DNA from 2 places in the Acidilutibacter cellobiosedens genome. Region 2 is predicted to be linked to the other one. Evidence: riboswitches for the same ligand, from Rfam matches in the RefSeq annotation. Region 2 holds a riboswitch; the other holds the start of a gene.
What was found. A riboswitch is a leader RNA that binds a small molecule or an ion and turns the genes downstream of it on or off. The one in region 2 is predicted to bind thiamine pyrophosphate.

Region 1 (16,137 bases), 820 kb from region 2:
CATTGGTTTGGAACCGATGAATTAGGAAGGGATATATTTGTAAGATGTTGGGAAGGCGCTAAGGTTTCCTTATTCATAGCTTTGATTTCTACGGTTATTAATGTAACCATAGGAATACTTTACGGTGGAATTTCAGGCTATGTAGGAGGGTATGCAGACCTCATAATGATGCGTATTATTGAAATTATATATTCCATACCTACTCTGTTATGGGTAATACTTCTTATGGTTGTATTGGGGCAAGGTTTGGGAACGATTATTATAGCCATATCCATAACAGGATGGGGAGGCATGGCGAGAATAGTAAGAGGTCAGGTTTTACAGTTAAAACAGATGGAGTTTGTCCTTGCAGCCAAAACTCTTGGTGCAGATTCGTCCAGAATAATAACCAGGCACTTAGTTCCAAATACAATGGGACCAATAATAATTAACTTAACTTTTCAAGTACCGGGTGCCATATTTACAGAAGCTATGTTATCCTATATAGGGTTAGGTCTTCCGGAACCGTATGCAAGCTGGGGAACTCTTGCTCAGAGAGGCGCAAGATTATTCCTGATCTATCCTTATCAGTTGGCGTTTCCGGCTGTATTAATATGTGTAACCATGCTTGCATTTAACTTACTTGGAGATGGTTTGAGAGATTCACTTGATCCAAGGTTAAGGACGTAAGGGGGATATAAAAATGGAAAATATAGAAAACAAAGAAAGACTTTTATTAGATGTAAAGGATTTGTATGTATCTTTTGATACCTATGCAGGTGAAGTGCAAGCAGTCAGAGGAGTAACCTTTCATGTAAACAGAGGAGAAACTTTGGCCATTGTAGGAGAATCAGGTTGCGGAAAATCCGTTACAGCCCAAACCGTTATGCAGTTAATTCCTATGCCACCGGGGAGAATTAAAGGCGGGAATATATTTTTTGAGGGAAAAGATTTATCTAAATACAGTGATAAACAGATGGAAAAAGTCAGAGGCAAGGATATAAGTATGATATTTCAGGACCCTATGACTTCACTTAATCCTACTATGAAGATAGGTAAACAAATAATGGAAGGATTAATGAAGCATCAAAAATTGCCTAAAGATGAAGCAAAAAAAAGAGCCATTGAAATGCTCAAACTTGTGGGGCTTCCAAATCCGGGAAAAAGAGCGGATCAATATCCCCATGAGTTCAGCGGCGGAATGAGACAGCGTGCCATGATAGCCATAGCTTTGGCTTGCAATCCTAAACTTTTAATAGCCGATGAGCCTACTACGGCTCTTGACGTTACTATACAGGCACAGATAATGGAACTTATGAAGGATTTGCAGGTAAAACTTGATACGGCGATAATATTGATTACCCATGATCTGGGAGTTGTAGCCAAAGTTGCGGATAGAATAGCCGTTATGTACGCGGGGGTTATTATAGAAAGCGGAACAAGTGAGGAAATATTCCATCATCCTCAGCATCCTTATACCTGGGGACTATTGAAGTCGGTTCCGAGGCTTGACATGGAGACAAAGGGAAGGCTTGTGCCGATATATGGAACTCCTCCGGATCTGTTCGCTCCTCCTAAGGGATGTCCCTTTGCACCAAGATGTGATTATGCAATGAAGGTCTGCAAAACTTATGGCCCTGTAAGAACCAATTTGACAGAAAGCCATTATACTCATTGTTGGTTGCAACATGAATGGGCTCCTAAGGTTGACGACAAATTTGCTAAAGGAGGTGCGGTATAAGAATGACTAATAATAACAAAGTTCTTATAGAAGTGAGAGATTTGAAGAAATATTTTGCAGTAGGAAGAGGTCTCACATTAAAAGCAGTAGACGGCGTAAGTTTTTTTATACGAGAAGGAGAAACTTTAGGACTTGTAGGTGAGTCGGGCTGTGGTAAATCAACTGTAGGAAGAACTATAATCGGATTATATCAGGCGACAGACGGAGAGGTAATATTTGAAGGCATGAATGTAGCTCAGCTTGACAAAAATGAAAGAAAGAATTTTACCAGAAAGGCTCAGATGATATTTCAGGATCCCTATGCATCTTTAAATCCGAGGATGACTGTTACTGATATTATCGGAGAAGGAATAGATATTCACGGATTGTATCATGGACATGAAAGACAAAAAAGGATATATGAACTTTTGGAATTGGTAGGACTCAGCAGAGAACATGCCAGCAGATTTCCTCATGAATTCAGCGGAGGTCAGAGGCAGAGAATCGGAGTGGCGAGAGCTTTGGCAATAGAACCGGAATTTATAGTGTGTGATGAGCCTATATCTGCTTTGGACGTATCAATTCAGGCTCAGGTAGTAAATCTTCTTGAAGACCTCCAATCGAATTTAGGGTTGACTTATTTATTCATAGCTCATGATTTGAGTATGGTTAAGCATATATCCGACAGAATTGCCGTAATGTATCTGGGGGCAATAGTGGAACTTGCGGAAAGCCATGAATTATATGAAAGACCGTATCATCCTTATACTCAGGCTCTACTTTCGGCAGTGCCAATACCTGATCCTGAGATAGAAGCTAAAAAGAAAAGAATAATATTGGAAGGAGAAGTACCAAGTCCTGTAAATCCTTTACCAGGCTGTAAATTTCAGGAGAGATGCAGATTTGTTGAAGATATATGTAAAAAAGAAGCACCCCAACTGAAAGAATTGAGACCGGATCATTTTGTGGCTTGTCATATGGTAAACAAGGTAAATAATATTAAATAATTAAATAATTAAATAATTAAAATAATTAAATAAAATTTCTCGTAATTTGTACAAAAAAGTAGTATTATAAAAATAAGATTACTTTTTAGAAAGTAATCTGGACATTTAAATATTTCATTATATTAAGGGGGAAAATTTTAAAATGAGAAAACACAAATGGCTTCTGCTTCTTTTAGTAGTGGTAATGGCATTGTCTACAGTATTAGTCGGTTGCGGCAAGAGTGAAACGCCGGCAAAAGACAGTGAGAAAAAAGAAGAAAAAGATGAGAATGCAGAAGAAAAGTTAGCGGCAGAACAAGTTTTAAGGATAAACTGGGGTTCAGAACCACCGGATATGGATCCTCAGACTACGACAGACCAGGTATCCATGGAAGTTCTTAACGCATGTATGGAAGGCCTTGTAAGGCTTAATCCCGATGGGACAGTCGGAAAAGGTCTTGCCGAAAGCTATGAGAAGAAGGATACGGAATCCGGCGGAGAAATTTGGACTTTCAAGTTGAGAGATGCAAAATGGTCCGACGGAACACCGATAACCGCTAAGGATTTTGAAGACGCATGGTTCAGAGCAATAAGTCCTGATGTAGCTTCTCAATATTCCTATCAGTTGACTGATACGGCAGGAATTAAAAATGCCGACAAGTATTTTGCAGGAGAGATAACAGACAAATCTCAGGTAGGAATAAAAGCAGTAGATGATAAGACGTTTCAAGTTGAATTGACGAGAAAAGTGCCTTTCTTCTTGAGCTTGACATCATTTACCACATTTGTTCCGGCTCAATCTGCAGCCGTTACAAAATTTGGTGATACTTACGCTTCCGCTCCAGATAAGATGGTTTACAGCGGCCCATATGTAATAAGCGAATGGAATCATGAACAGAATTTGAATTTAAAGAAAAACGACAGCTATTGGGATGCTGAAACAGTTAAGCTTCAGGAGATAAAAGGAGATATGATTACGGACAGCAATACTTTTATAAATCTTTATGATACCGATGAACTTGATCTGACAGGAGTTCCGGGAGATTTCCTTGAAAAATACAAAGACAGTCCTGAGTTCGGATCTGCTGCCCAAGCTTCTACTTGGTATGTCCAGTATAATTGCGAAGATGAATATTTAAAGAATTTAAATATCAGAAAAGGCCTTAGTTTAGCAATAGATGCAAAATCCTTTGTTGACAATGTATTGGCTAACGGTTCTATACTTGCCGATGGTCTTACACCAACTCTTCTTCCGGGTAAAGGCGGAAAGGAATTTGCTGAGAACAGAAAAGAAATGTTAGATAAGAAAGAATACACTTATCCTACATTTGATAAGGCAAAAGCAAAGGAATACTTTGATAAAGGTCTTAAAGAATTAGGTATTACGTCAGCAGAATTTGAAAAACACGTAACATTCCTCAGTGATGAGTCAGATGTCGCTAAGAAATATGCGGCAGCAATTCAGAGCATGTGGAAACAGAATTTAGGAATCAATATTAAAATAGAAGCGGTTTCATTTAAACTGAGAATTGACAGGTATGACAGAAAAGATTATACGACGACATTGGCAGGCTGGATGGCAGACTACAACGATCCGTTGACATTTATGGACCTTTGGGTAACCGGTTCAGGAAACAATACGGCTTTCTGGTCGAATGCAAAATATGATGAGGATATTAAGAAGGCAGTAAACGGTGAAGGCGACGAAAGAATAGATGCAATGCTCGATGGTGAAAAGATATTGGCTGAAGAGCTTCCAATATTCCCAATATGGTACAATGCGAGAAACTTCTTAACAAAACCGTATGTTAAAGATGTTGTAAGATTCCCTGTTGGTGCTGACCTTGAATTTAAGTGGACATATATATTAGAACATTAATAAAGAGTGGGGCTTTGCCCCACTTTTTTTTTGCTCCCAAATGGATTTCATATTATAAATAAACATATGAAAAGTGATGCTATTATTGAAAGATTGTATAATATTCATACTTTTTCTGTTTTTCTATTTAAAATTCAAATTTTAAAATTAAATAGTATTTTTTAAAAGTTGTTTCTTGACAGAATATTAAAATTTATTTATAATTTTGTTAGTGGAATGCTGTTGTTTAATTTTTCTAATAATTTTAAATTATTGTTCAAAATGTTTTTAAATAAAAAGGATTTTTTTAAAAGATATCGAATAAGTTAAATAATAAAGTATATATTAGGGGGTGATTATTTAAGCTAAAGACAGATGAATCAAAATATTCAAAATATATTATATTTAAGGGGGAAAGCTTTAATGAGAAAACACAAATGGTTACTGCTTCTTTTAGTGGTGGTAATGGTATTATCCGCAGTATTAACAGGTTGCGGTAAATCAGAAGAGCCTGCAACCAATGGCGAAAATGAAGAAGAGAAAAAGGAAGAAAAAACTGAAAAATTGGCGGCAGAACAGGTTTTAAGGATAAACTGGGGTTCGGAACCACCGGATTTGGATCCTCAGACTACGACAGACCAGGTATCCATGGAAATTCTCAATGCATGTATGGAAGGCCTTGTAAGGCTTAATCCCGATGGGACAGTCGGAAAAGGTCTTGCCGAAAGCTATGAGAAGAAGGATACGGAATCCGGCGGAGAAATTTGGACTTTCAAGTTGAGAGATGCAAAATGGTCCGACGGAACACCGATAACCGCTAAGGATTTTGAAGACGCATGGTTCAGAGCAATAGACCCAGAAGTAGCTGCTCAATATTCCTATCAGCTTACCGATACGGCAGGAATTAAAAATGCCGACAAGTTCTTTGCAGGAGAGATAACCGATAGATCTCAGGTAGGAATAAAAGCAGTTGACGATAAGACGTTCCAAGTTGAATTGACGAGAAAAGTGCCTTTCTTCCTGAGTTTGACATCATTTGTAACATTTGTTCCTGCGCAATCCGCAGCTGTTACGAATTTCGGAGATACTTACGCTTCCGCTGCCGACAAGATGGTTTACAGCGGCCCGTATGTAATAAGCGAATGGAATCATGAACAGAATCTGAATTTAAAGAAAAACGACAGCTATTGGGATGCTGAAACAGTTAAGCTTCAGGAGATAAAAGGAGATATGATTACAGACAGCAATACTTATATAAATCTTTATGATACCGATGAACTTGATGTAACGGCAGTTCCTTCAGATTTCCTTGAAAAATACAAAGGCAGTTCGGAATATGGATCTGTTGCCGAAGCTACTACTTGGTACATCCAATATAATTGCGAAGATGAATATTTAAAGAATTTAAATATCAGAAAAGGTCTTAGTTTTGCAATAGATGCAAAATCCTTTGTTGACAATGTATTGGCTAATGGTTCTATACTTGCTGATGGACTTACCCCGACACTTCTTCCGGGTAAAGGGGGAAAGGAATTTGCCGAGAACAGAAAAGAACTGTTGGATAACAAAGAATATACTTTCCCGGCATTTGATGCGGCAAAGGCAAAGGAATATTTTGAAGCAGGCCTTAAGGAATTGGGAATCACTGCTCAGCAGTTCCAAGAACATACGACATTCCTTACGGGAGAGTCCGATACCGCTAAGAAGCAAGCGGCAGCAATTCAGAGCATGTGGAAGCAGAATTTAGGAATTGATGTTAAAATAGAAACAGTATCATTTAAGATTAGAGTTGACAGGTATGACAGAAAAGATTATACAACGACATTTGCAGGCTGGGGCGCAGACTACAACGATCCGCTGACCTTTATGGACCTTTGGGTAACCGGCGCAGGAAACAATACGGCTTTCTGGTCGAATGCAGCATATGACGAGGATATCAAGAAGGCAGTAAACGGTGAAGGCGACGAAAGAATAGATGCAATGCTCGATGCCGAAAAGATATTGGCCGAAGAACTTCCTGTATTCCCAATATGGTATAATGCAAGAAACTTTGTTCAAAAGCCGTATGTTAAAGATGTTATAAGATTCCCTGTTGGTGCTGACCTTGAGTTTAAGTGGACATATATAATAGAACATTAAAAAAAGAAGAAAAAAATAAAGACGGAATTTAAATTCCGTCTTTATTTTTTTCTTCTTTTTTCTTTTCCTTAAAATATGGGCAGGTTCCGAGAGGGGTTCCGGAGGAAAAAGTAGCATAATTTAGTTTACATACTCCTTCTTCTTGATATATGCAATTTTCGTTACATGCAATGATCAAAAATACTACCTCCCTTATTTAATGCTAAATGTTATCTTATCCAATATTTGTATTAATTATAATAGAATCTTTATTTATTAGGCAGATTATAGGTTTTAATGGTTTTTAAATAAATTTAATGATATGATAAAAATAAAGATTAAAATTAATAAATACACGAACGAGGAGGATTTATAATAAATGGAAATAGGAAAGCTGCCGAATGACGTACTTGAAAAGATAGTATTTTCAAATATAAAGAAAAAAAGAGATGAAGTTATTGTGAGAGCCGGAGTAGGAAGGGACAATGCAATAATTGACTTTAATAGAGATTTATGCATAATTTCAACAGATCCTATTACGGGAACTGATAAGAATATAGGTAAGTTAGCTATAAATATATCATGTAATGATATAGCAGTAAGCGGAGGTGAACCGTTGGGAGTACTTTTAACTATTATGGCTCCTCCGGACACTACTGTGAAAGATATTGAAAATATAATGATAGAAGCAGGCAGAGCCGCTTGTGAATTGAATGTGGAAATAATAGGAGGCCATACAGAAATAACCGCCGCAGTAAACAGAATGGTATTATCTGCTACTGTTATCGGAAAGCAGAACAGAAATAAAATAATTGATCCTTCTAAAGTTAAAGTGGGAGATAAAATAATAATGACTAAATGGGCAGGAATAGAAGGGACTTCTATTATAGTAAAGGAAATGGGAGAAAAATGGAAAGAGAAACTTTCCATAGATGAATATGAAGATGCTTTGAATATGGACAATTTACTAAGTGTTCTTAAAGAAGGAGTAATATTGGGAAAATTGGGAGCAAATTATATGCATGATATAACTGAAGGAGGGGTATACGGAGCAGTGTGGGAAGCTTCCAAGGTTATAGAAAAAGGAGTAAAGATATGGAAGGAAAATATTCCTGTTAAAGAAGTTACTAAAAGAATTTGCGAGTCTTTCGATATAAATCCTTACAGACTTATTTCCAGTGGGAGTATGCTTGCAGTAGTACCGTCGGGTAATATTGAAGAGATAAAAGAGAATTTTATAAAAGAAGGAATTAAATTGTCTGTTATTGGAGAGATAATAGAGGAAGGAATATTTGTCGAGGAAATGGGGAAAAAGGAAAATATTTCAGAACCAGGAAGTGATGAGCTTTATAAAGCCCTATCTAAATTAAGTTAATGTTACATTATGATTACAAAACTTACATTTCGTTGACATACAAAGTTGATAAATGATATAAATAAATTATGAAACTATTATAGACTGATTTAGAAAGGGGAAATTAGTAATGAAGAAATTAAAAGTTGTCCTGTTTGTTCTTATAATGTTTTTTGCGTTATCTTCTGTAAGCTATGGAGAAAATAAAATTAATATGGTTACATTAAATATCGGCGGTAAAAACCAGAAGGTAAGGGAAGTATCGGTTCTTATGGATGGACAACCTATAGTTTCGGATATTCCATCTTTTATCTATAATGACAGAACTTTAGTTCCTATAAGATTTGTAGCTGACGGACTTGGGGCGAAAACAGAATGGAATCAGGAAAACAAAACGGTTACAATTACCTTAAATGGAAAGAAAATAGTGCTGAAAATTAACAGCCGAGATATATACATAGATGAGAAGAAAGGAACTCTCTCCGGTGATAATCCGCCTCCTATGTTGGTAAATGATTCAAGGACTATGGTACCTTTGAGATTTGTATCGGAAAATTTGGGATATAAGGTAGGCTGGGATGACCAAAAAAGTACCGTAATAATTGATAGCCAAAGCGTAAAACCTCAGGGGTCTTCAATTACGGATATATCAGTCAACACAGAAAACATTTCTTCACCTGTGATAACGATTAAAGGTACGTCTTCGATGAGTTATGAAACCACTATATTACAAAATCCCTATAGAATAGTGATAGATATCCCAAATTCCAAATTGGAATTGAAAGATAAAAAGGATTATACATGGGAAAACGGAGTACTTAATAAGATCAGTTTTTCTCAATTTTCCACTAATCCGGATGTGACAAGAATTGTTCTTCAGCTGTCCCAGGAATCAGGGTTTAATGTTATAAAGTCCGGTGACGGAAAATCTTTAGAAGTATCCTTGCTTAACAACGTAACTAAGGTATCTATGGAGAAGGTCAATGGAAAAGACGGAATAGTTATTTATAATACCGGAACTCCAAAAACAAATATAATAAAGCTTACGAATCCGACGAGAATAGTGGTCGACTTGCTCAATTCACATTTAGCTGATAATAAATACAGCTACGATTATCAGTTAGGGTTCATAAAGGGTGTGAGAGTATCTCAGTTTGAACCGGACAGCCTTTATGATAAAAATAGTAAAATTGTAAGAGTTGTTTTAGATGTAAAAGAAGGAATTAGTGATCCTAACGTAAAAATAGAAAATGACGGTAATAAAATGATAATCTATCCGGAAAAGCAGGCATTGGATGAGATTAGTTATACGGGAACAGGCAATGAACGTTCCTTTAGTGTAGAAGCGCTAAAGAGTACAAAATATGATGTGAAATACGAAGAAAACAGTAAAGAGATAACTATTTCCATACCAAAGGATGACATTCAATTAGAGAATGGTTCCATTTCACCAAAAGATGGAATAGTAGACAGCATACAAGTAACAGAAGATAAGGAATATAAAAATATAAAAATCAGCTTCCAGAGAGATATTTCTTATGAAGTATTATCTGCTGCAACATCTAAGGTAATAAGTTTAAAGTTTAAAAAGAATGTTTCAACCAATCCTAACAGTAAACTTATAGTTATAGACCCGGGACACGGAGGAAAGGATCCGGGAACTGTTCCAAAGGATGTAAAAGAAAAAGATGTGGCTTTAGCGATATCGTCAAAGTTAGACGAAAAGTTAACGGAAAAAGGCTATAATACCATTATGACAAGGGATACGGATGTTTTTGTTGATTTATATGAAAGAGCGGATATTGCCAATAGAAACAATGCCGATTTGTTTATAAGTATCCATTGTAATTATAATGATAATAAAGATATTTCAGGGATTCAGGTGCTGTATTGCCCTGCAAGTGCTCCCAAAGGGGCGGGAAGAAACAGCTATGAATTTGCAAAGGCAATGAAGGAAGAGTTAATTAAAGACCTTGGAGCAGTAGATAAGGGAGTAATTGAAAGACCTAATCTTGTAGTCACAAGAGAGACCAAGATGGACGCCATACTTATAGAAACAGGATTTTTGTCGAATGCGGAAGATGAAAAATTGTTGACTGATGAAGAATATCAGTATAAGATGGTAGATGCGATAATTAAGGGCATAGAAAATTTTTTGAGTGAATAATTAACTAAAAGCGAAGGTAAATCCTTCGCTTTTGAAAGGATTGGGGAAATTATATGTCTGTATTTATAGGATATCTTTTGATATTTTTGGCGAGAGTAACAGACGTTTCTATGGCTACAGTCAGAACACTGATGGTAGTTCAAGGAAGAAAAATTCAAGCAGCTTTCATAGGTTTTTTTGAAGTAATGGTATATGTGGCAGCTCTAAGCAAGGTGGTAAACGGACTTAATGACCCGAGAAATCTTATTGCTTATGCTTTAGGATTTGCTACGGGAAATTATATGGGAATATTAATTGAAAGTAAGATTGCACTGGGAAATTTAACTGCTCAGATAATACTTAAAAGAGAAGATAATGCGGATTTAATTCAATCATTGAGGGAAAATGGGTTTGGAGTAACCGTATTAGAGGGATACGGTAAAGAAGGAATGAGAGAAGTATTACATATTGTTTTAAAGAGAAAAGATTTAAAGGTGCTTGAAAATATATTACATGAGCATGATGAAGAAGCATTTATCACCGTGAATCCAATAACTCCCATAATGGGAGGATATTTTGCAGGAAGTAAAAAGAAATAATCATAGTATTCTCTGCCAGCTAATATAATGTATTAGAAATGGCAAGGGGGGCAGAGAATGAAGATTAAAAAAACCTTATTAATAACAATTATATTTGTATTATGCATTAATTTAGCAGGTTGCAGTCTTAAAGATGGATTTTTAAAGCTTTTTTCTAAGGAAGAAGAAGAAATAATAAGAAGCGATGAAGAAAATTTATTGACAGAAGAAGATGAAGGGTTAAGAAAAACAGTCTTGTATTTTCAAAATAGTGAAGGACTTCTCGTGCCCTTAATGAGAAAGATCCCTTGGGAAGAGGGCATAGCAAAATTAGCACTGAGAAATATGATTGATAGTCCTTCATTGAGAGAAACATTAAGCCCTATAGGATTAATGCCTATTATTCCTGTAGGGACAGAGATAACGGGAATGTCTATTGATGAAGAAACGGGAATATGTAAGGTGGATTTTACGGAGAACTTATTAAATTGCGAAACTGAAAAAAGTGAAGAAAATTTAGTCAAAGGAATAGTATACACTTTGACAGAATTTCCTGCAATTAAAAAAGTACAAATAGTAGTTGGAGGGAAGATACTGCCTTCTCTTAAACATGGGATCGGAATAGGAGAACCTTTGGAAAGAGAGGATATTAACCTTGTAGAAGGTGAGGAAAATGCCAGGTCCAAAGTTGTAGTATATTATAAGGAAAACTACAATCAAGAATATGAATACTACATACCTGTTACTGTACCTACTTTAGCACCTACACCTAATATTTATACCGCCATTGAGCAATTATTTGAGGGCTCTCCTTCCGAAACATTAGGGTTGTATACAGATATTCCGGATGGATTAACGCTTCAAGGTGTGGAGGTAAGAGATGGAACAGCTTATGTAGATGTTTTTGCAGATAAATTAGATGCATTGAAAGAACAATTTGTAATCGATGGTATTACAAAGAATATTGGACTTACCTTAAAGCAATTTGATGACATTGAAAAAGTGGAGTTGTTAATAGACGGTAAAACCTTGGAGGAAGCGGGCATAGATATTGAGCATTATGAAAGTATTCCTGCTTTTGCCAATGAATATTAATAATGTTTGAGTTTATATAAGCTGTTCTTGTAGCAGCTTATATTTTTTTTTAATAGATACTTATACCATTACAATTGTTATGGAAAAATAGTATTAATTCTGTTATTATTAGAATGTAATAATATAGTTGGGAGATGTTTTTATGCAAAGGATAGATAGAAGAAAATATGATGAATTAAGAGAAGTTAATATTACAAGAAATTATTTGAAACATCCCCAAGGCTCAGCACTCATAGAGATCGGGGAAACAAAGGTAATTTGTACAGCTATGATAGATGACAAGGTACCAACTTTTTTAAAAGGGACAAATACAGGATGGATTACAGCAGAATATTCTATGTTGCCCGGTTCAACTATGAATAGGAAAGTCAGAGATTCTTCTCGGGGGAAAATCGAAGGCAGATCTCAAGAAATTCAAAGGTTTATCGGAAGAGCTTTGAGGAATTCGGTTAAGTTAGATAAGATTGGAGAAAGAACTATTTGGATAGATTGTGATGTAATACAGGCTGATGGGGGTACAAGAACTGCATCAATTACGGGAGCATATGTAGCCTTAGTAGAGGCTATGAATAAACTTTATGTTCAGGGGGAATTGCCTTATATCCCTATAACTCATTATGTATCAGCAATAAGTGTAGGAATTTTTGGTGGAGTACCAATATTGGATTTGTGCTATATAGAAGATTATAAAGCAAGAGTTGATATGAATATTGCTATGAATGATAGGGGAGAGTTTATAGAAATACAAGGAACAGGAGAAAAGGGAACATTTACTTATGGAGAATTAAATGAAATGTTGAATTTAGCCAAAAAAGGGAACGAAGAACTCATAAGAATTCAAAAAAGATCTTTAGGAGATATAGGCAAATTAATAGGACAAATTCCGCAATCAGAAGGTGAATAAAATGGAGAGAAGAAAGTTGATCCTTTCTACAGGAAATATTCATAAGGTAGAAGAAATAAAGGATATTCTTGATGGATTCAACATTGAAATTTTATCTAAAGATGAAATAGGATTAAAAGAATTTAGTATAGAGGAAAATGGTACTACTTTGGAAGAAAATGCCATCAAAAAGGCAACAGAAATTCAACAAATAGCCGGAGGAATAGTTATTGCTGACGATACGGGACTTTTTGTAGATAAATTAAATGGAGAACCGGGCTTATATTCTGCAAGATATTCGGGAGAAGGCTCTACATACAGAAAAAATAATAAAAAACTTCTTAACAATCTTAAGGGGGTACCACTAAAAGAAAGAAATGCAGTATTTAAGACAGTTATAGCAATAACAGACGGAAAAAGAACGAAAACTGTAACAGGAGAATGCAGGGGGAAAATAGGATTTGAAGAAAGAGGTACAGAAGGATTTGGATATGATCCTCTGTTTATAGTAGACGGATATGATAGGACTTTTGCAGAATTAGGAGAAGAAATTAAAAATAAAATAAGCCACAGGAGTAGAGCTTTGAAAAAATTAAAAGAAGAGCTAAAAATTTTTTTGAATGAAATATAAACGAAAATTAGGAAACATATGTGAAGGTGATAAGCAGTGAGAATATTTGTAGTGAGTGATACCCATGGAAGAATAAATGAATTTATTAAAAAGGTCGAATACTTAGAAAAACCTGATATGATTATTCATTTAGGAGATTATATCGAAGATGGAATTGAAATTGAAAAGAGATTAAATATTAATACTATAAAAATAAGAGGGAATTGTGATTTTTATACGGAGAAGAAAAATGAGGAGACTATATTGAATATTGGAGATAAGAGAATATTTCTAACCCATGGGCATAAATATAATGTAAAAATGGGTATTCTAAATTTATATTATGCAGGAAAAGAAGAAAATGCAGATTTGATACTATATGGTCATACTCATATACCATCTATTGAAAAGAAGGATGGCATGATTTTTCTAAATCCCGGAAGTCCCTCAATGCCGAGAGGAAGGCATAAGAGGACCTTTGCAATTGTAGAAATCGGAGATAAAATAAAGGCAGATATTATAGAAATTTGATTTTGACGTATTGACAAGGATATTTTTATCTGTTATAATCATATAATGTTAGCAGAAAGGGTCACAGTGTGACAGTGAATTGTGTCAGCGAGAAAGGATTTATGAGTCCTTGCGGGTGTAGCTCAATGGTAGAGTACTGGCTTCCCAAGCCAGTTACGAGGGTTCGATTCCCTTCACCCGCTCCAAATGTTAATTTTGCACCTATAGCTCAGGTGGATAGAGCAACGGACTTCTAATCCGTGTGCCGGGGGTTCGAATCCTCCTAGGTGCACCATTTTTTTGTTGTGGTGGGTATAGCCTAGCTGGTTAGGGCGCCAGATTGTGGCTCTGGAGGCCATGGGTTCGAATCCCATTACCCACCCCAAGATAATTATAATAATAAAAATGACTCATTAGCTCAGGTGGTAGAGCACCTGACTTTTAATCAGGGTGTCCGGAGTTCGAGTCTCCGATGGGTCACTACTTTTATGCGGGAATGGCGGAATTGGCAGACGCGCTAGACTTAGGATCTAGTGTCATTGACGTGGGGGTTCAAGTCCTCTTTCCCGCACCAAACAATTGCAGATTATATTGCGGGGGAACTATATGGGCTGCGGTCCACATGAGTTGAGAAGGTTAAAACCTGACCCTTTGAACCTGTCAGTTAATACTGGCGAAGGGAAGCAAATTGTTACATGAAATGATTAAGGTGCTTTTCTTATAGAAGGAGGCACTTTTTTATTATATAAAACCGAATATGTTGCGGGGGGACTAAGCGGGCTGAAGTCCGTATTAAGTTGAGAAGGTTAAAACCTGACCCTTTGAACCTGTTAGTTAATACTGACGTAGGGAAGCGGAATTTGATAAGAAAGATGTTTGCTGAAATCGGTGAACGTCTTTTTTTATGACTCCTACCGCAACGACGGACTAAAGAAAGGAGTCTATTCAGAATGAATTATAAAACACAGATGGAAGCGGCCAGAAAAGGTATTGTCACAAAGGAACTTTCGCGAGTTGCTAAAGATGAAGGTTTTACAGAGCAGGAACTTTTAGCTCTTGTAGCATCGGGTCGGATTGTGATTCCGGCGAACATCCGCCATAAATCGCTACACCCTTACGGGATCGGCGAAGGTCTGCGGACGAAAGTCAACGTTAATCTCGGTATATCAGGTGATTGCGCAGATTATCATGCGGAAATGGAGAAGGTAAGGCTGGCAGAGAAATTCGGTGCGGAATCAATTATGGATTTGAGTAATTATGGAAAGACACGGGAATTCCGTAAAAAATTGATTGAAATTTCTCTGGCGATGATCGGTACCGTCCCTATTTACGATGCCATTGGGTATCTCGAAAAAGATCTGAAGGAAATCACAGCACAGGATTTTCTGAGAGTCATACGTTCCCATGCGGAGGAAGGGGTGGATTTTATGACCATTCATGCGGGTATCAACCGTCGGGTCATGGAAATTTTCCTGCGCGAAAGGCGGCAGATGAATATTGTTTCACGCGGTGGTTCTCTGATTTTTGCGTGGATGAAGATGACGGGGAATGAAAACCCTTTTTATGAGTATTATGACGAACTGCTCGATATCCTGCGGGAACACGACGTAACCGTTAGCCTTGGCGACGCGCTCCGCCCTGGAAGTATTGCGGATTCGACGGATGCTTCTCAGATTGCCGAGCTCACGGAAATAGGAAATTTGACAGAACGTGCCTGGAAGCAGGATGTGCAGGTTTTGGTTGAAGGTCCGGGCCACATGGCTATGGATGAAATTGCGGCCAACATGAAGATTGAAAAACGGATTTGCCACGGCGCACCTTTTTATGTGTTGGGGCCCCTTGTCACCGATATAGCGCCCGGCTATGACCATATTACGTCGGCTATCGGCGGGGCCATCGCGGCGGCAAACGGTGCAGATTTTTTGTGCTACGTGACCCCAGCAGAACATTTGCGCCTTCCAGACCTCAGTGATGTTAAAGAGGGAATTATTGCTTCCAAAATTGCAGCACATGCGGCGGATATTGCCAAGGGCGTGAAGAATGCACGGATGGCGGATTTCCAGATCAGTGAAGCTCGTCGGAAACTGGAATGGGAGGATATTTTTAAACTCTCTCTGGACGGAGAGAAGGCGAAAGAATATTACGAAAGCATTCCGCCGGAAGACCGGCATAGTTGTTCCATGTGCGGCAAAATGTGTGCAGTACGCACCATGAACCGAATACTGGACGGACTGGATACGAAGCTGAGATGATATCATTAGACTTGATTTGGGGAATACCAGTGGAAGGAGGAATATAAA
Region 2 (16,137 bases):
CACAAACTTTACTACATATTATTCAGATATATATATTATAGTTACAAAATTGTATTTTCCATATAAAGAAGATCAGTCCTTGGATATAACAATTATACATTCTCCCGACTCGATTTTAATTTCTCCTCTGTCTTTGACTATTCTGTTGCTTATTCCATAGGATGAAGAAAATTCGAACTTTTTTCTATCTGTTTCATATTGGAAACCTTTTAATGTAACTATGCTTCCCCTTTCCCACATGGGGATTATTGAAACATAGGTATTTTCCTCTTTTTCAATAACAATATCTCCATATCCGATAAATATCTTGTTGTTTTCATCAACAATAGTTCCTTTAATATTCATTTTATATAATTTATAGAGAAGATGAATATTGGCAAGACTGTGATCTAATCTTGAGCCCGTTGCTCCCATAAAAATTATCTCTTCGGCACCTTTTTCAATAAGAATGTTGATGGCTAATTCTGTATCCGTATAATCCTTTTTTATGGGAAACTTTTTAATTGTCACCTTATCCCTTTCCATCTTTCTAAACGTATCCTTATCTATAGAATCAAAGTCTCCTATCAAGAAGTCTGGCTTGATAGATGTATCGGCTATATAGTCAGCTCCGCCGTCGGCACAAATTATATAATCCGAATCTCTTGCCACATCTCTTAATAATTTGTCATTCTTAATTTCTCCGTTTGATATAATAAGCCCCTTCATAAAATCCCCTCAATCTTATTTTCTAAGTTTACTCAAAGGTTTCAGCAGTATAGACATTACTACGGACGATATAATAAACTCTGGAAGAAGATAACTCATCTGGTATCCTGCAGAGTATATCCAAGGATTTTGCCCTCCTGCATATTCGGCAAAGAATATTACTCCGGAAAGAAGATGGCATATAAATCTTCCTCCTACAGATAATAATATACCTATTATAAGTATAATGTAATCCTTTGTCGTATATTTTTCTCTCTTAAAATTAAAAATTCCTACAAAACCCAAACAAGCAAAAGCCAAAGGATAATCCAAGAAAAACTGAGCAATATGATAGACTTGAGGATTAAGTATACACTGAAGCACACCATATATTCCTCCAACTATTATTCCCGGTCCTACTCCCCACCTTATTGCAAATATCATGATAGGTATCATACTTCCGGCAGTTATGGAGCCTCCCTGAGGAGCTTCATACACCTTTACATAACTTAAAAGAGTAGCCAATGCAATCATTATTCCGCCTTCAGCAATCATTTTAGTACTCCATTTCTTTGAATCCGACATATTATAAATCCCTCCTAATAAAAAATTAAACCCATTACCTGAAAAGGCAATGGGTTTTTAATCATAAACAATTACACTTCCCTCCGCTGGTATTATCCATTTCAGGTTCAAGGGTCGGAAGATTAACTTCCCTCTCAGTCATTGCGACTCCCCTAGTGTTAAAACTATATTTTATTTTGCACCCTTATTATAACATGAATCATATAAAATTTCACTATATATTTTTAAATTTCTTTGTCTCCTCTGTTGGGTCCTCTGCCGCAAATATTCCGGAACCTACTACCAATATTTCTGCTCCCAGATTGGCTATTTCTCTTGCATTATCTAACTTTATTCCTCCGTCTACCTGTATTTCGATGTTTAATTTTCTCTTATCAATAATATCCTTAAGATCTGAAATTTTCCTCTTCATTGACGAAATAAAGGACTGGCCCCCGAATCCCGGATTCACGGTCATTATTAATACCATGTCGATATATTCCATGATATATTCAATATTATTTAAAGGCGTTGAGGGATTTAACGCTACTCCTGCCCTTATTCCCCTATTCTTAATGCTCTGAATTGTCCTGTGAAGATGGCGGGTAGATTCTTCATGAACGGTAATAATGTCTGCCCCTGCATCTACAAAATCATCTATATACCTTTCGGGATTTTCTATCATAAGGTGAGCATCAAAAGGTAATTTTGTTACATTTCTTATTCTTTTAATCACAGGAGGTCCGAAAGTAATATTCGGAACAAAATTTCCATCCATAATGTCCAGATGAATAAAATCCGCTCCTCCCTCTTCCACTTTCTTCAATTCATCTTTTAAATTGCTGAAATCAGCAGATAATATTGATGGTGCGATCTTTATCATTTTAATATCTCCTTTTGTTACTTTTTATCTCTTGAAGAAATCTCAAATAATTTTCATATCTTTCCCTGCTTATGACTCCATCTTCAACTTTCCTCCTTACCTCACAGTCAACCTCTTTATAGTGAAGGCAGTCGGAAAACTTACAATTGCCGCTATTCTCCGCTATCTCATTAAAGTACTGCTGAACCTCTGATTCATTTTTAATAAATTCAATGTTCAAAGTACTGAAACCCGGAGTATCTACTACATAGCCTCCGCCTTTAAGTTCCAGTAATTCCACATGTCTTGTAGTATGTTTTCCTCTTTTAGTCTTATGACTAATTTCTCCCGTCTGCAAACTCAAATCCGGCTGTATTTTATTCAGCAGTGAAGATTTTCCTACTCCGGAAGGCCCAGAAAATACTGTTATGTTGTCCTTTAAAATCTCTCTTAATCTATCCATTCCTTCATCAAAAAATTTGCTGAGTCCCAATACTTCATATCCGGCGGAATTGTAAATTTTCTTTATCAAATTAATTTCTTCCTTGTTAACGCATAAATCATTTTTAGTTATACATATTATCTCTTTTATTTTTTCATATTTGGCTAATATCAAAAATCTGTCCAAAAGCCACAAGTTAATATCAGGATTTTTGATACTCATAACTATTACAGTTTGGGTAATATTAGCTACTGGAGGCCTTTCAAATTTCGTTTTTCTTTCTCTGATTTCTAGCATATACCCTGTATGAGCCGAGGGATTTTCATCGATTAACACATTATCTCCTACAAGGGGCGTAATATTCTTTTTCCTAAAAATCCCTCTTGCTTTGCATTCATACATTCCTATTTTTGTGTTTACATAATAAATGCCGCCTATCCCCTTTACTATTGTACCCTCCAGCATTATAGCCCTCCCTTATGAAAAATTAAAAACAAATTATCAATCAACCAAAGTTTTGGTTGCCTGCAAAGTATTATCAAAGTATACTTCAAACTTAGTATTTTTAGTTCCCTTTATAGGTATAACAATGGTTCCGTCGGAAGGATAGTGAATCCTATCATAGTAAACAGTACTTGCTCCTCCGTCTATTTTAAGAACTTTAACTTCGGTTTGACTCTTATCTTGAGGTATTGTTATATTCAAATCACTGGAAATTTCTTTATTATCATCAGGATTGTCTTTATCATCATTATCTCCGTTATTGTCTCCTGATCCTCCGCCTTTTCCGCTGCTTACATATAAATCAACTGCGGTACCTTCTTCAATTTCATTTCCCTGCTCGTAGCTTTGCCATATAACCTTGCCTTCTTCTACTTCATCACTGGGCTGAGGTACAACTTCTCCCTTAGTTAAGCCCTTTTCCTTTATAATCTGTAATGCCTCTTCAAGGGTCTTTCCTACAAGTTTCGGCATAATCACGTTTTTAACTTTCGGCCCCTTGCTTACGACAAAATGTACCTTTGTACCTTCCGGTACCTCCGAATATGCTTCCGGGTCCTGACTTATAATTATATTTTCCGGTATTTCTTCGTCAAATTCATACTCTGCTCCGCCATCTTTAAGACCGTTCTCAGACAACAGGGAATCTACATTGCTTATATCCTCATCCTTAAAATTAGGTACTTTTACGAGTTTACTTCCCTTGCTAACCACAACCTCTATAGGATATCCTTTCTTGACAGTATCTCCAGGATTCTCACTTTGAGAAATGACATCTCCTTCCTCAAATTCCGAATTGAATATCCTGCTCTTAACCGAAAATTTCAGCCCTTCTGCCTCAATCATTTCCTTAGCCTTATCTTCCTGAAGTCCCCTTACATCCGGGACTTTCACGGTCGTAGAGAGAAACTTATCTTTAAATTGCCAAAATCCGAAAGCCATGGCACTAACAAGAAGAAATGCAGCAAGTATTGCAAAAAATACAACCCTATTGTTTCCGTTTCTCTTTTTTTTCTTCTTCTTCATGTTTTTAGGACTCTCCTCCTTCACAACAGGTATAATTCTGGTAGGTGAGTCTAATGAAACATCATCTTCTCCAACCATGTCATCATCCCAGTTATTTTTAATTCTTTTCAAATCAACCAGAAGTTCATTTGCACTTTTATATCTTTCCACTTGGTCTTTTCTGACACATTTCATTATAATCTTTTCAAGATTTTTGTTAATGGTGGGGTCTATATGAGAAGGTGGTACTATTTCCTCCTGAACATGTTTTAATGCAACGGAAATCGGGCTTTCCCCTTCAAAAGGAACCCTTCCCGTAATCATTTCATACATCACTATTCCCAGGGAATAGATATCGGACTTTTCATCCGTATATCCGCCTTTTGCCTGTTCCGGAGAAAAGTAATGAACTGAGCCTAAAACATTATTAGTATTTGTAACGGTAGAAGATGTCGCAGCCCGTGCTATTCCAAAATCCGTTACCTTAACCCTTCCGTCCTCTGTAATCATTATATTATGAGGCTTTATATCTCTGTGAACAATATGATTGGCATGAGCATGGGCTAAAGCTTCTGCTATCTGAATCGAATAGTCAACCGTCTCCTCGAAGGAAAGTTTTCCTTTTTCTCTGATGACTTCCTTTAAAGTCTTGCCCTTTATATATTCCATGACGATATAATAAATATCCCCTTCTACACCTACATCATAAATACTTACTATATTGGGATGGGATAGTTTTGCCGCTGCCTGAGATTCTCTCCTGAATTTTCTAATAAATTCTTCATCTGAAGTGAATTCTTCTCTCAAAACCTTTATTGCTACATATCTGTCAAGCAATCTACATCTTGCTTTATATACAAGTGCCATACCACCGCCGCCGATTTTTTCAATAATTTCGTATCTTCCGCCTAACAACTTTCCAATCATTTCATCACCTCGTTTCTCTTAGCCCTAACGGCTATTGCCGTAATATTATCGTATCCACCTCTAATATTGGCTTCTCCTACTAATTTTTCACAGCACTTTTGTAAATTATCATCAGCAAGAAGAATTTCAATAATTTCCTTCTCAGTAATCATATTTGTAAGTCCATCGGTGCAAAGAAGTATTATGTCTTTATCAATCAATTCTTCTATAATTATGTCAATCTGAATATTTTCACTTGTACCCAATGCCCGCGTAATTATGTTCTTTTGAGGATGAGTCTGGGCCTCTTCCTTACTTATACTGCCGTTTTTAACCATTTCCGCTACTAAAGAATGATCTTCCGTCAGCTGTCTAATCTCTTTATTTCTTATAATGTACGCTCTACTATCTCCAATATGACCAATGTAGAGCCTCTCAGATGCAAAATATGCCAAAGTTATTGTAGTCCCCATGCCATTACATTCTTCACTGCTCAATGACTTATGAAATATTTCCTTATTTGCTTCTTCAATCGTCTTCTTTATTAGCCCAGGTATATTCGCATCCTTTTTTTTAAGCAGATCTTGGCTTTTCAAAAAAACGTCTTCAACTATCTCAACCGCCATAGCACTGGCAACTTCCCCTGCCTTATGGCCACCCATTCCATCAGCAACTACATACAATGGAATTTCATTATCCGTAGATAAATAGTAGGAATCCTGATTATTTTCCCTTATTCTACCTTTATGGGTATATACTCCTACTTCCATAAAATCACCTCGCTATAATAAGCCTTTTTCATTCATATAACTTCTTCTAAGCTGTCCACAGGCAGCATCTATATCAGCTCCCATTTGTCTTCTAACAGTTGCCGGTATACCATTTTTATTTAGTTCTTTCACAAATATCTTTACTGCATCCATTTCAGGCTTTTTATACTTAAATTCTTTAATAGGATTTAGCGGTATAATATTTACATGGCATAAAAGACCATTGAGTATTCTTTTTAATTCATCCAAACACTCTCTCCCATCATTGAGGCCTTCTATTAAAGTATATTCAAAAGTAACTCTTCTATTAGTCCTATTTACATAATATTTACATGCCTTAATAATTTCTTCTATATGGTATTTATTATTAATAGGCATTATCTTACTTCTCAATTCATTAAAAGGAAAATGGAGAGACACGGATAAAGTAACCGGTATCTCTTCATCAGCAAGCTGATAAATTTTATGTACAATGCCGCAGGTAGATATGGTTACATTTCTAAAACTAAAATTCTGCCCATTTTTATCATTCAATATCCTCAGCATCTTCATTACATTAAGGTAATTATCCAAAGGCTCACCACTGCCCATCAGCACAATATTGGACAATCTTATGCCCAGATTTCTTTGAATATTATAAATTTCACTTAACATTTCCCCTGGTGTGATATTCCTTATTATCCCTTCTTTAGTGGAGGCACAAAAACTACATCCCATTCTGCAGCCTACCTGAGTAGATATACAAGCAGAATATCCATATTTATATTTCATTGCTACACCTTCAATAATATTATTATCCTCTAAAAGAAACAAGTATTTTTTTGTGCCGTCTAATTTGGAATCAAATCTTTCCAATATTTTTAAATCACTGATATAATAATCTCTATTCAGCTTGTCCCTAAGCTCTTTTGAGAAGGAATTAATATTTAAAACATCACTATTCATATTTTTATGCATATAATTATACAATTGTAATCCTCTGTAGGGTTTTTCCCCTATTTTCAGAAATTCCTTTTTAAGCTCTTCCAGCGACATAGATTTTAAATCTGTTCTAATCAAAAAAATCCTCCTATCCCTATCTCAAGTTAATATTATACCATATATATGTATAATATTAATTAATTTTTTTCATCTTGGCAATAAAAAAACCGTCTGTACTGCTAATATTGGGAAATAATTGAATATAACCATTTTCGGTCCCCGATAAATTTTGATCTTCCTTAATCAATTCCTTAAAACCAATTAACTTAAAATCCTTATTGTCTTTCAAAAAATTTCTTATCATCTTTATATTTTCTTCTGAAATAATCGTACATGTACTGTAAATTAAAATTCCTCCCACTTTTAAATATTTTGAACAAGTATTCAATATACCTTCTTGAATAGAAGTTAAGTTATTGATATCTTTCTCTTCCCTATTCCACTTAATCTCCGGTCTTCTTCTTATAAGACCGAACCCTGTACACGGAGCATCTATCAAAAGATAATCCGCCTTGTTAACTAAACATTCATCAATCACAGATGCATCCTGAATTTGAGTTTCAATTATATCTATTCCTAATCTTTCACAACTATCTTCAATTAACTTAATCTTATGTTCATACACATCACGGGATATAATCTTGCCTTTATTGTTCATGATTTCCGCCATATGAGTAGCTTTACCTCCCGGCCCGCTGCATGCGTCGACAACTAAACTGTCCTTTTCAGGATTCATTATTTGAGAAACAAGCATACTGCTTTCATCCTGAATAGTAAAATACCCTTTTTTAAATTCCTCCAATTCGGTAATTCTATAGGGATTTTCTATGATAAGCCCATAATAGGAATATTTAGTTTCTATTACATCATATCCTTTACTTATAAGTCTTTCTTTCAAATCCTCTCTACTTGTCTTTAAAATATTAACTCGTATATTTAATTTAGGTTTTTGATTATTTGCAATGCACAGTTCTTCGGTAAATTTTTCTCCGTATTCTTTTAGCCATCTATCGACAATCCACTTAGGATGAGAATATTTTATGGATAGATATTCTGATACATTATTTTTATTGATTTTTATCAGTTCTTCTTTATTTCTTGAAATATTTCTCAGCACTCCATTCACATACCCTAAAGTTCCTTTGTGAGAATATTTTCTTGAAAGATTTACGCTTTCATTTACTGCTGCACTATCAGGAATTCTATCCATAAAAACTATCTGATATACGCCTATTCGCAATATTTCAAGTATAAGGGCAGATAATTTCTTCAATTTAATCTTAGATACCTTACCTATTATATAATCAATATATAATCTGTTTTCCAATACTCCATATACAATTTCCCTTACTAAATTTTCATCTCTCTTATCCATTGAATTTTGTAAATGTTTATATATTGCAATATTGGAATAAGCGCCTTTTTCGTTTACATCAACCAATATATTCAACGCAATTTCTCTAGCACTCTTTGCCACCGCATTCCCTCCAATAATTTATATGATAAAGAAAAAGAGTAAGGATTATATTATATGGCTTCCTTACTCAAATAATATATATTTATTATCTGATATTATCGATTATCTTCTCCTGCCCGATAAGCCTATAAGCCTTATTAACTGACTTATAGCCACCAAAGTTGCCGCAACATATGTCAATGCGGCGGCCTTCAATACTTTTTCGCAAGGTTTTACTTCTTCTTCATCAACAAACCCACCTTCCAATTGATATAATGCCCTTTTGCTGGCATTAAATTCTACAGGAAGGGTAACAACCTGAAAAAGAACAATTCCCACATAAAGAAGTATTCCGGCCTCCAAGAAAAACGGACTTATTATAAACCCTAAAAGTATTAATATCCAAACAAATCTTGCACTTATACTTGCAATAGGCGCTATATTATTTCTCAGTAAAAGCGGAAAATAACCTTCACTATGCTGAATAGCATGACCTGTTTCATGGGCAGCAACACTTATGGACGCAATACTTCGGCCCTCTGCCACTTGTTTGGATAATCTTACGACTTTTGTTCTGGGGTCATAGTGATCTGTCAATTGTCCTCCTGTAGTTTCAATACTTACATCACTTAAACCATTTTTGTCTAAAATCATCCTTGCTACTTCTCTTCCCGAGTATCCCAACCTGCTCTGTATTTTTAAATATTTATTGAAAGATGAACTAACTTTAGCCTGTGCATACAGTGATAAAATTAAAGCCGGAATTAGCAGGAGCATACCTGTATTATAACCATAATATCCATAGTATCCATAATTTCCATACATAGAAATCCTCCCTTTCAACTTCCTATTTAATATAATACCAAAAACATTATAATTTAAACCTTTAATTTAGCTGAACACCTATTTCCATTTTATTTCCCTTCAAATATTCCTTAACATTTGTTCTTCTTCTGCCCGGAAATTGAAGTTCTTCAATTATTATAACACCATCTTCACATTTTACATATATCCCTGAATTATCAACTCTTACAATCTGCCCATTATTTCCCCCCGCCATTGTATCATCAGCAGATGCCTTATAAATTTTCATAGGTTCATTTTTATAATAAGTGTAAGCAATAGGCCAAGGTTTAAGACCTCTTACCAAATTTCTGATATTAATCCTTTGCTGATTCCAATTAACTCTTCCCAACCCTTTTTTTAACATTGGAGCATAATAAAAAGAATCATAAAACCCTTGAGGCTTTTTATTTTTCTTTGCTACTTCAATATTGTTTAAAACCTCCGCTATTAGCTCACTTCCCAAAAAAGAAAGTTTGTCAGTCAACGTTTCCGAATCATCATCTTCTTTTATATTTAAACTTTTCTGAAGAAGAATATCCCCCGAATCCAGTCCTCTTCCCATTTCCATTATAGTAATTCCTGTTTCTTTTTCGCCGTTTATCACTGCCCAATTAATCGGTGCGGCTCCTCTATATTTGGGAAGAAGAGAAGAATGAATATTTATGCAGCCGTATTTCGGTATACTCAACAATTCTTCCTTCAGTATCTGTCCATAAGCTGCCACCACTATGCAATCAGGTGAAATATTTCTGATAACTTCTATTGTCTCTTTACTGTTTACATTTTCCGGCTGATATACCTCTAACTCCAATTCCAAAGCTTTTTCTTTTACAGGAGTAGGCAGAAGTTTTCTCCCTCTGCCTTTAGGTTTATCTCTTTGAGTTATAACAAGAGAAATATCAATGCCTTCTTCATATAATTTTTCAAGAGAAGGAGTGGCAAACTTCGGTGTACCCATAAAAATGATTTTCATATATTCACCCCTTATTTCACTTCTCCTTTTTTTCTTTATCTTCTTCAATTATAAGATCGGTAAATAATATTCCGTCTAAATGATCAATTTCATGGCATAATGCCCTGGCAAAAAGCCCTTCTCCCTCTACTTCTTTTCTGTTTCCGTCTATATCCGTATATTCAACCTTTACTTTTTCCGGCCTTTTAACCTTTCCGGTTATCCTCGGTATACTCAGGCAGCCTTCAAAATCAATCAATTCACCTTCCTGCTCAACTATACGAGGATCTATCAATTTATAAAGGCCCTGCCCCGCATCCACAACTACAGCTCTTCTCAATACCCCAACCTGGGGTGCCGCGAGTCCCAATCCTTCTTTACTGTACATAGTTTCCGCCATATCGTCCAAAAGGACTTTTATTCTATCAGTAACATTATTTATCTCCTTAGCTTTCTTTCTTAAAATCGGATCTTTTGAATATCTAATTTTTCTAATTGCCATAACATTTTCCTCCTATAATATTGAACTGGGATTTATATCAATATTAAATTTAACTCCTCTATATTTTTTATCATCCCTATTGTTTATACATACCCTTCTAATGATATCTTTTAACTGAAATAAATCTTCATCGGAGCATTTAAATAATATCTGCCATCTGTAATTATCCTTAATCTTCTCTATAAGTGCAGGATTAGGGCCATATATATTTCTTATTAAATTATAATCATAAATCAATTCCAAATTTTTTATAATCTCACTATGTATATCTTTAGACACATTTATAACTTGTTCTTTTTCTTTTCCATATACAATAATACTCAAAATATTTGTAAAGGGTGGAAATTCAAATTCCTTTCTTAAGAGTATTTCCCTATCGAAAAAGCCTTCATAATTATAATCCTTTGCCATTTGAATACTGAAATGTTCGGGATTATAAGTCTGAACTATTACTCTTCCTTCAAAATCTCCCCTTCCCGCTCTCCCTGCCACTTGAGTCAGAAGCTGAAAAGTTCTCTCGCTTGATCTATAATCAGGAAGGTTTAAACTGGTATCTGCGGCTATTATTCCAACTAAAGTTACATTAGGAAAATCAAGACCTTTTGAAATCATCTGGGTACCAATAAGTATATCTGTTTCTCCCCTTTTCATCCTTCCAAATATCCTTTCATGGCTTCCTTTCTTTGTTACCGTATCTGTATCCATTCTCTCCACCGAGGCTTTAGGAAAATATTTTTTCACCTGTTCTTCAACCTTTTGAGTTCCTATACCAAAGTATTTTATATAATTACTCCCGCATTTAGGACAAATCTTGGGAGCAATCATTTCTTTTCCACAATAATGGCACTTTAATTTATTTTCCTGTATATGATAAGTCATGGTTATATCACAACTTTTACATTTTATCACATACCCGCATTTTCGACAAGAAACAAAGGTAGAATATCCTCTTCTGTTTAAAAAAAGTATGGTCTGCTTGCCCTCTTTCAAATTTTCTTCTATTTCCTTATATAGCTTTCTGCTGAATATAGAATTGTTTCCATTGTTTAATTCTTCCCTCATGTCTATTATATCCATTACAGGCATCTTTTTATTGTTAATTCTTTTTTTTAAAACAAATAATTTTATTTCACCATTTAAAACACTATTATAAGTTTCAACAGATGGAGTAGCCGTACCCAATATTAAAGAACTTCCTTCCATGTCACATCTTTTTCTTGCTACTTCGTAAGCACTGTATTTAGGATTCATCCCTGATTTATAACTTGTTTCATGCTCTTCGTCAATTATAATAAGCCCCAAATTATTAAAGGGAGCAAATACAGCCGATCTGGCTCCAATAGCTATTTTAACCTTTCCTTCCTTTATCTTTCTCCATTCGTCAAACCTTTCCCCGTAAGAAAGCTTGGAATGAAGAACCGCAACATTGCTCCCGAATCTTCCCACAAACCTTTCAATCGTTTGAGGTGTAAGGGATATCTCAGGTACCAATACTATTGTATCCTTTCCGGCCTTAATCATTTCTTCAATAATCTGAAGATAAATTTCTGTTTTTCCGCTTCCCGTTACTCCATGAATTAAAAAGGAACCATTTTTATTTATATCATCAAGTATTGTATTAAAACATTTTAGTTGTTCTGGTGTAAGTTTAAACCTTTTATAAGGGCTTATATCACTCTTGATGACATTCCTAAACACTTCTGTTTCGGTTACCTTTATTAAACCCTTATCAGCAAGGGCTTTTATAGTTTGATAGGAGGCTTTCGTATCTTCCATTAAATTTTTTATAAAAGCTCCTTTTTTTTTATAAAGATAATTGACTACCTCTATTTGTTTTTTTCCTCGGGAACTTATATCTTTTAAAATATCATCCTTACTTTGATTTGAACTTAAAGAAATATATTTTTCTAATTTTTTGTTTATTTTAGTTTCAATTTCCAAAGTATTATAAACTATATTTTTTTTCTTTAAATTATTAATAATCTTATTGGCATTCTCGTGATCCATAAATTTTTTAACATCATCTAAGTAACATTTTCCCTTTTGATTTATATATCCTACTATTTTTTCTTCTTCTTTTGTCAAATTTTTTAAAGAAACATTATTAACATTAAGAACAGTTCGAATTTCCTTAAAATCTCCCGGAGGCATAACCAAATGAAAAGCATCCAAATAAGAACATAAATAATTTTCTCTCATCCATAGGCTTAATTCAATCATATTTTTAGATAAAATAGGTTCAAAATCCAATGCATCTGCTATACATTTTAAATTTTTAGTCTTATCCTTCCATTCAAATATCCTTACAACTATTCCCTGAATAATTCTGTTTCCAACTCCGAAGGGAACTGCAACTCTCATTCCTTCCTGAATATTATCCTTCATTCTATCCTCTATTAAATAAGTAAAAGGTTTGTCCGTTTTTGAAGAATTATTATAAATAATTACCTGTGCTGCTAAATTTCCCATGGAAATCAACCTTCCCAATTTAAAAATAGTTATAACTTATCTCTTTTGCTAATCAATTCCACTGCTTTATCCAATATAATTCCCGCTAATTTTCTTTTTTCCATTAGAGGATAATTGTCAACCACATCTTTATTATCAATTATTGAGACTATATTTGTATCCGTTCTAAATCCTGCGCCATCTTTGGAAATATCATTAACAACTATGAAGTCGAAATTTTTCTTTTTCAGTTTTTCTTTAGCATACTCTATGACATTATTTGTTTCTGCAGCAAACCCCACTATAATTTGGTTTTTTTTAAGTTTCCCAAAATAAGCTGCTATATCCGGGTTCGGAACAAATTTAAGCTGTAGACTTTCCCCGTTTTTCTTAATTTTATCTTTGCTTACGGTTTCCGGTCTATAATCCAAAGGAGCAGCAGCCTTTATCAAAATATCGCAATCATCAAAATTTTTTTCAACTGCATTTAACATTTCAATAGTAGTATTAATTTTTATTATTCCTACCCCGTAAGGCGGGGTCAAATTTACCGGACCGGTTATGAGGACAACCTTTCCACCTCTCTTTTCAGCTTCTTCAGCTAAGGCATATCCCATTTTGCCGCTGGAAAAATTAGTCATATATCTCACCGGATCTAAAGGTTCTATTGTAGGTCCTGCAGTTATGACTATTTTCTTGTCTTTTAAATCATCTTTATGAAATGAATTCAATATATAATCCACTATAATTTCAGGCTCCGCCATCTTGCCTTCTCCATAATCTCCACAAGCAAGTCTTCCCTTCCCTGGTTTTATAAACTCATATCCCATTTCTGAAAGCTTCTTTATATTATCCTGAACTATAGGGTTTGTATACATATTCATATTCATTGCCGGAGCAAAGATAACTTTTGCTCTGGTAGCCATAATAACCGTCGTGAGCATATCGTCAGCTATTCCGCTTGCAATCTTGCCTATTATATTTCCCGTGGCAGGAGCAATCAGAACAATATCCGCTTTTTTGGCAAGAGAAATATGTTCCACTTCAAAAGTCTTTGGCTCTTTAAACATATCAACATAAACAAAATTTTGGGATAAGGTTTGAAATGTCAATGGAGAAACAAATTCCACAGCAGATTTTGTCATAATCACATCTACATTTGAATTAAGTTTTTTAAGCCTGCTTACCACATCACATACCTTATAACATGCAATCCCTCCGCTTACTCCTATCAGTATATTTTTACCATTTAACATCTTATCCACCTACTTTATTCCCTTAATTTCAGGTCTTCTATAGGTTATTTTCCCCTCGGCTATTTCCTCAATAGCTATAGAAACAGGTTTCGTAGAATCTGTAGCAATATATGGCTTCGAGCCATCAACTATCTGCCTTGCTCTTTTAGACGCAAGAATAACAAGGGTATATCTGCTGTCAGCTTTTTTAGCCAACTCATTAATAGATGTATAAAACATATAGTATCCTCCTTAATCTAAAATTGATTTAATTACAGAACGCTGTCTCACTGCTCTGCATTTTTCGGCAATTATTATCGCCTCAATTTTTCTGACTGCATTCGGAACTTCATCGTTTATGACAAGATATTCATACTCAAAAGCCTTGTTTAATTCTTCATAAGCATTGCGAAGTCTTAAGGCTATATCTCTAAGGTTTTCTGTTCCCCTTTTTACTATTCTATTTTTGAGTTCATCTATTGAAGGCGGAAGTATGAATATAAAAACTCCTTCGGGATATATTTTCTTTACATTTAATGCTCCTTGAACATCTATTTCCAAAATAATATCTTCACCTTTTTTCAATTTTTCAAAAACAAATTGTTTAGGAGTTCCATAGTAATGGTTGTGAACAAAAGCATATTCCAAAAATTCATCATTATCTACCATCTCTTGAAATTTTTTTTCATCCATATAAAAATAATTTTCTCCGTATTCTTCTCCCTTTCTCGGAGAACGAGTAGTTGCCGAGACAGAAACACTTAATGATTTATTTCTGTTAAGTAGTTCTTCACATATTGTTCCTTTACCACATCCTGATGGCCCCGATATAACAATTAAAAGTCCCTTGCTCATCATAAATCCTTCTTTCTAATCTATATCACCATCAAAATTATCCTTATCATTAAATCTATGGGCTACAGTTTCAGGCTGAACTGCAGAAAGAATAACATGGTCACTGTCAGTTATAATAACTGCCCTTGTTCTTCTTCCATAAGTAGCATCAATTAATATTCCTCTGTCCCTTGCTTCCTGAATCATCCTTTTAATTGGAGCTGATTCGGGGCTAACAATTGCAATTATCCTGTTTGCTGAAACAATATTTCCAAAACCTATATTAACTAACTTAATACCCACAATTATACCTCCTGTTTTATTCAAAATTTTGTACTTGCTCTCTGATTTTCTCCAATTCACTCTTTGCTTCCACAACACAACTGTTTACTTCTATATCATTCACCTTTGAACCAATAGTATTTATTTCCCTGTTCATCTCTTGAATTAAAAAATCTAATTTTCTTCCTACGGACTCGTTTAATTCCAGACTTGACTCAAACTGATTTATATGGCTGTAAAGCCTTACAATCTCCTCATTTATATTGCTCTTATCAGCAAAAAATACCACTTCATTCATTAATTTCTCTTCATCTAAATTAAACTCATCCCCCAATAGCTCTGAAACTCTTTTTCTTAATCCCTCTTTATATTCGTTTACTATGAAAGGAGCTTTTTTCTCTATACTCTTTATTATTTCTTTAAAGTTATTTATTTTTAACAACACATCTTTTTTAAGCTCCTCGCCTTCCTTAATTCTCATATTCATAATATAATCTACCGCATCCTCTACGGCAGGTTTAAGGCAATTCCATATTACCTCTTCATCCTCTTCTTTTCTCTGAATCTTTATAATTTCAGGTATGCTTACAATATTATCTAAAGTTATTTTTTCTTCAATATTCAATTCCTCAGCAACTCTCTCCAAGGCGGATTTGTATGATTTAGCAAGAGGTATATCCACATTAATATCTACATTTGTTTCATTAATATACTCTAAATTTATATATACTTCAACTCTTCCCCTGATTATATACTTCTTAATTATCTTCTTTACTCTCTCTTCCAGATATCCAATATGTTTGGGCATTTTGATAACAATATCATTATACCTATGATTCAGAGTTTTAATCTCCACAGTGAAAC

Region 1: it holds a riboswitch for thiamine pyrophosphate, as region 2 does, so the genes downstream of both, thiC (phosphomethylpyrimidine synthase ThiC) here and thiT (energy-coupled thiamine transporter ThiT) in region 2, are expected to answer to the same signal.

What each region holds. Positions count from the first base shown of each region.
Region 1 is NZ_CP035282.1:877,811-893,947, forward strand. Features, by position in the region: gene EQM13_RS04155 (ABC transporter permease) at 1-669, shown strand, start outside; gene EQM13_RS04160 (ABC transporter ATP-binding protein) at 683-1,720, shown strand; gene EQM13_RS04165 (ABC transporter ATP-binding protein) at 1,723-2,706, shown strand; gene EQM13_RS04170 (peptide ABC transporter substrate-binding protein) at 2,849-4,564, shown strand; gene EQM13_RS04175 (peptide ABC transporter substrate-binding protein) at 4,967-6,682, shown strand; gene EQM13_RS04180 (hydroxymyristoyl-ACP dehydratase) at 6,711-6,860, opposite strand; gene EQM13_RS04185 (AIR synthase family protein) at 7,041-8,036, shown strand; gene EQM13_RS04190 (N-acetylmuramoyl-L-alanine amidase family protein) at 8,146-10,182, shown strand; gene EQM13_RS04195 (DUF2179 domain-containing protein) at 10,236-10,760, shown strand; gene EQM13_RS04200 (GerMN domain-containing protein) at 10,818-11,834, shown strand; gene rph (ribonuclease PH) at 11,977-12,738, shown strand; gene rdgB (RdgB/HAM1 family non-canonical purine NTP pyrophosphatase) at 12,740-13,348, shown strand; gene EQM13_RS04215 (metallophosphoesterase) at 13,385-13,858, shown strand; tRNA gene EQM13_RS04220 (tRNA-Gly) at 13,970-14,043, shown strand; tRNA gene EQM13_RS04225 (tRNA-Arg) at 14,056-14,132, shown strand; tRNA gene EQM13_RS04230 (tRNA-His) at 14,146-14,222, shown strand; tRNA gene EQM13_RS04235 (tRNA-Lys) at 14,245-14,317, shown strand; tRNA gene EQM13_RS04240 (tRNA-Leu) at 14,328-14,411, shown strand; TPP riboswitch at 14,423-14,537, shown strand; TPP riboswitch at 14,592-14,707, shown strand; gene thiC (phosphomethylpyrimidine synthase ThiC) at 14,788-16,089, shown strand.
Region 2 is NZ_CP035282.1:1,697,857-1,713,993, reverse strand. Features, by position in the region: gene EQM13_RS08190 (thiamine diphosphokinase) at 73-708, opposite strand; gene thiT (energy-coupled thiamine transporter ThiT) at 724-1,272, opposite strand; TPP riboswitch at 1,334-1,436, opposite strand; gene rpe (ribulose-phosphate 3-epimerase) at 1,487-2,134, opposite strand; gene rsgA (ribosome small subunit-dependent GTPase A) at 2,136-3,020, opposite strand; gene pknB (Stk1 family PASTA domain-containing Ser/Thr kinase) at 3,057-4,988, opposite strand; gene EQM13_RS08165 (Stp1/IreP family PP2C-type Ser/Thr phosphatase) at 4,985-5,737, opposite strand; gene rlmN (23S rRNA (adenine(2503)-C(2))-methyltransferase RlmN) at 5,750-6,796, opposite strand; gene rsmB (16S rRNA (cytosine(967)-C(5))-methyltransferase RsmB) at 6,852-8,195, opposite strand; gene EQM13_RS08150 (zinc metallopeptidase) at 8,298-8,999, opposite strand; gene fmt (methionyl-tRNA formyltransferase) at 9,061-9,993, opposite strand; gene def (peptide deformylase) at 10,010-10,474, opposite strand; gene priA (primosomal protein N') at 10,487-12,943, opposite strand; gene coaBC (bifunctional phosphopantothenoylcysteine decarboxylase/phosphopantothenate--cysteine ligase CoaBC) at 12,973-14,178, opposite strand; gene rpoZ (DNA-directed RNA polymerase subunit omega) at 14,188-14,397, opposite strand; gene gmk (guanylate kinase) at 14,410-15,012, opposite strand; gene remA (extracellular matrix/biofilm regulator RemA) at 15,028-15,288, opposite strand; gene EQM13_RS08110 (YicC/YloC family endoribonuclease) at 15,311-16,137, opposite strand, start outside.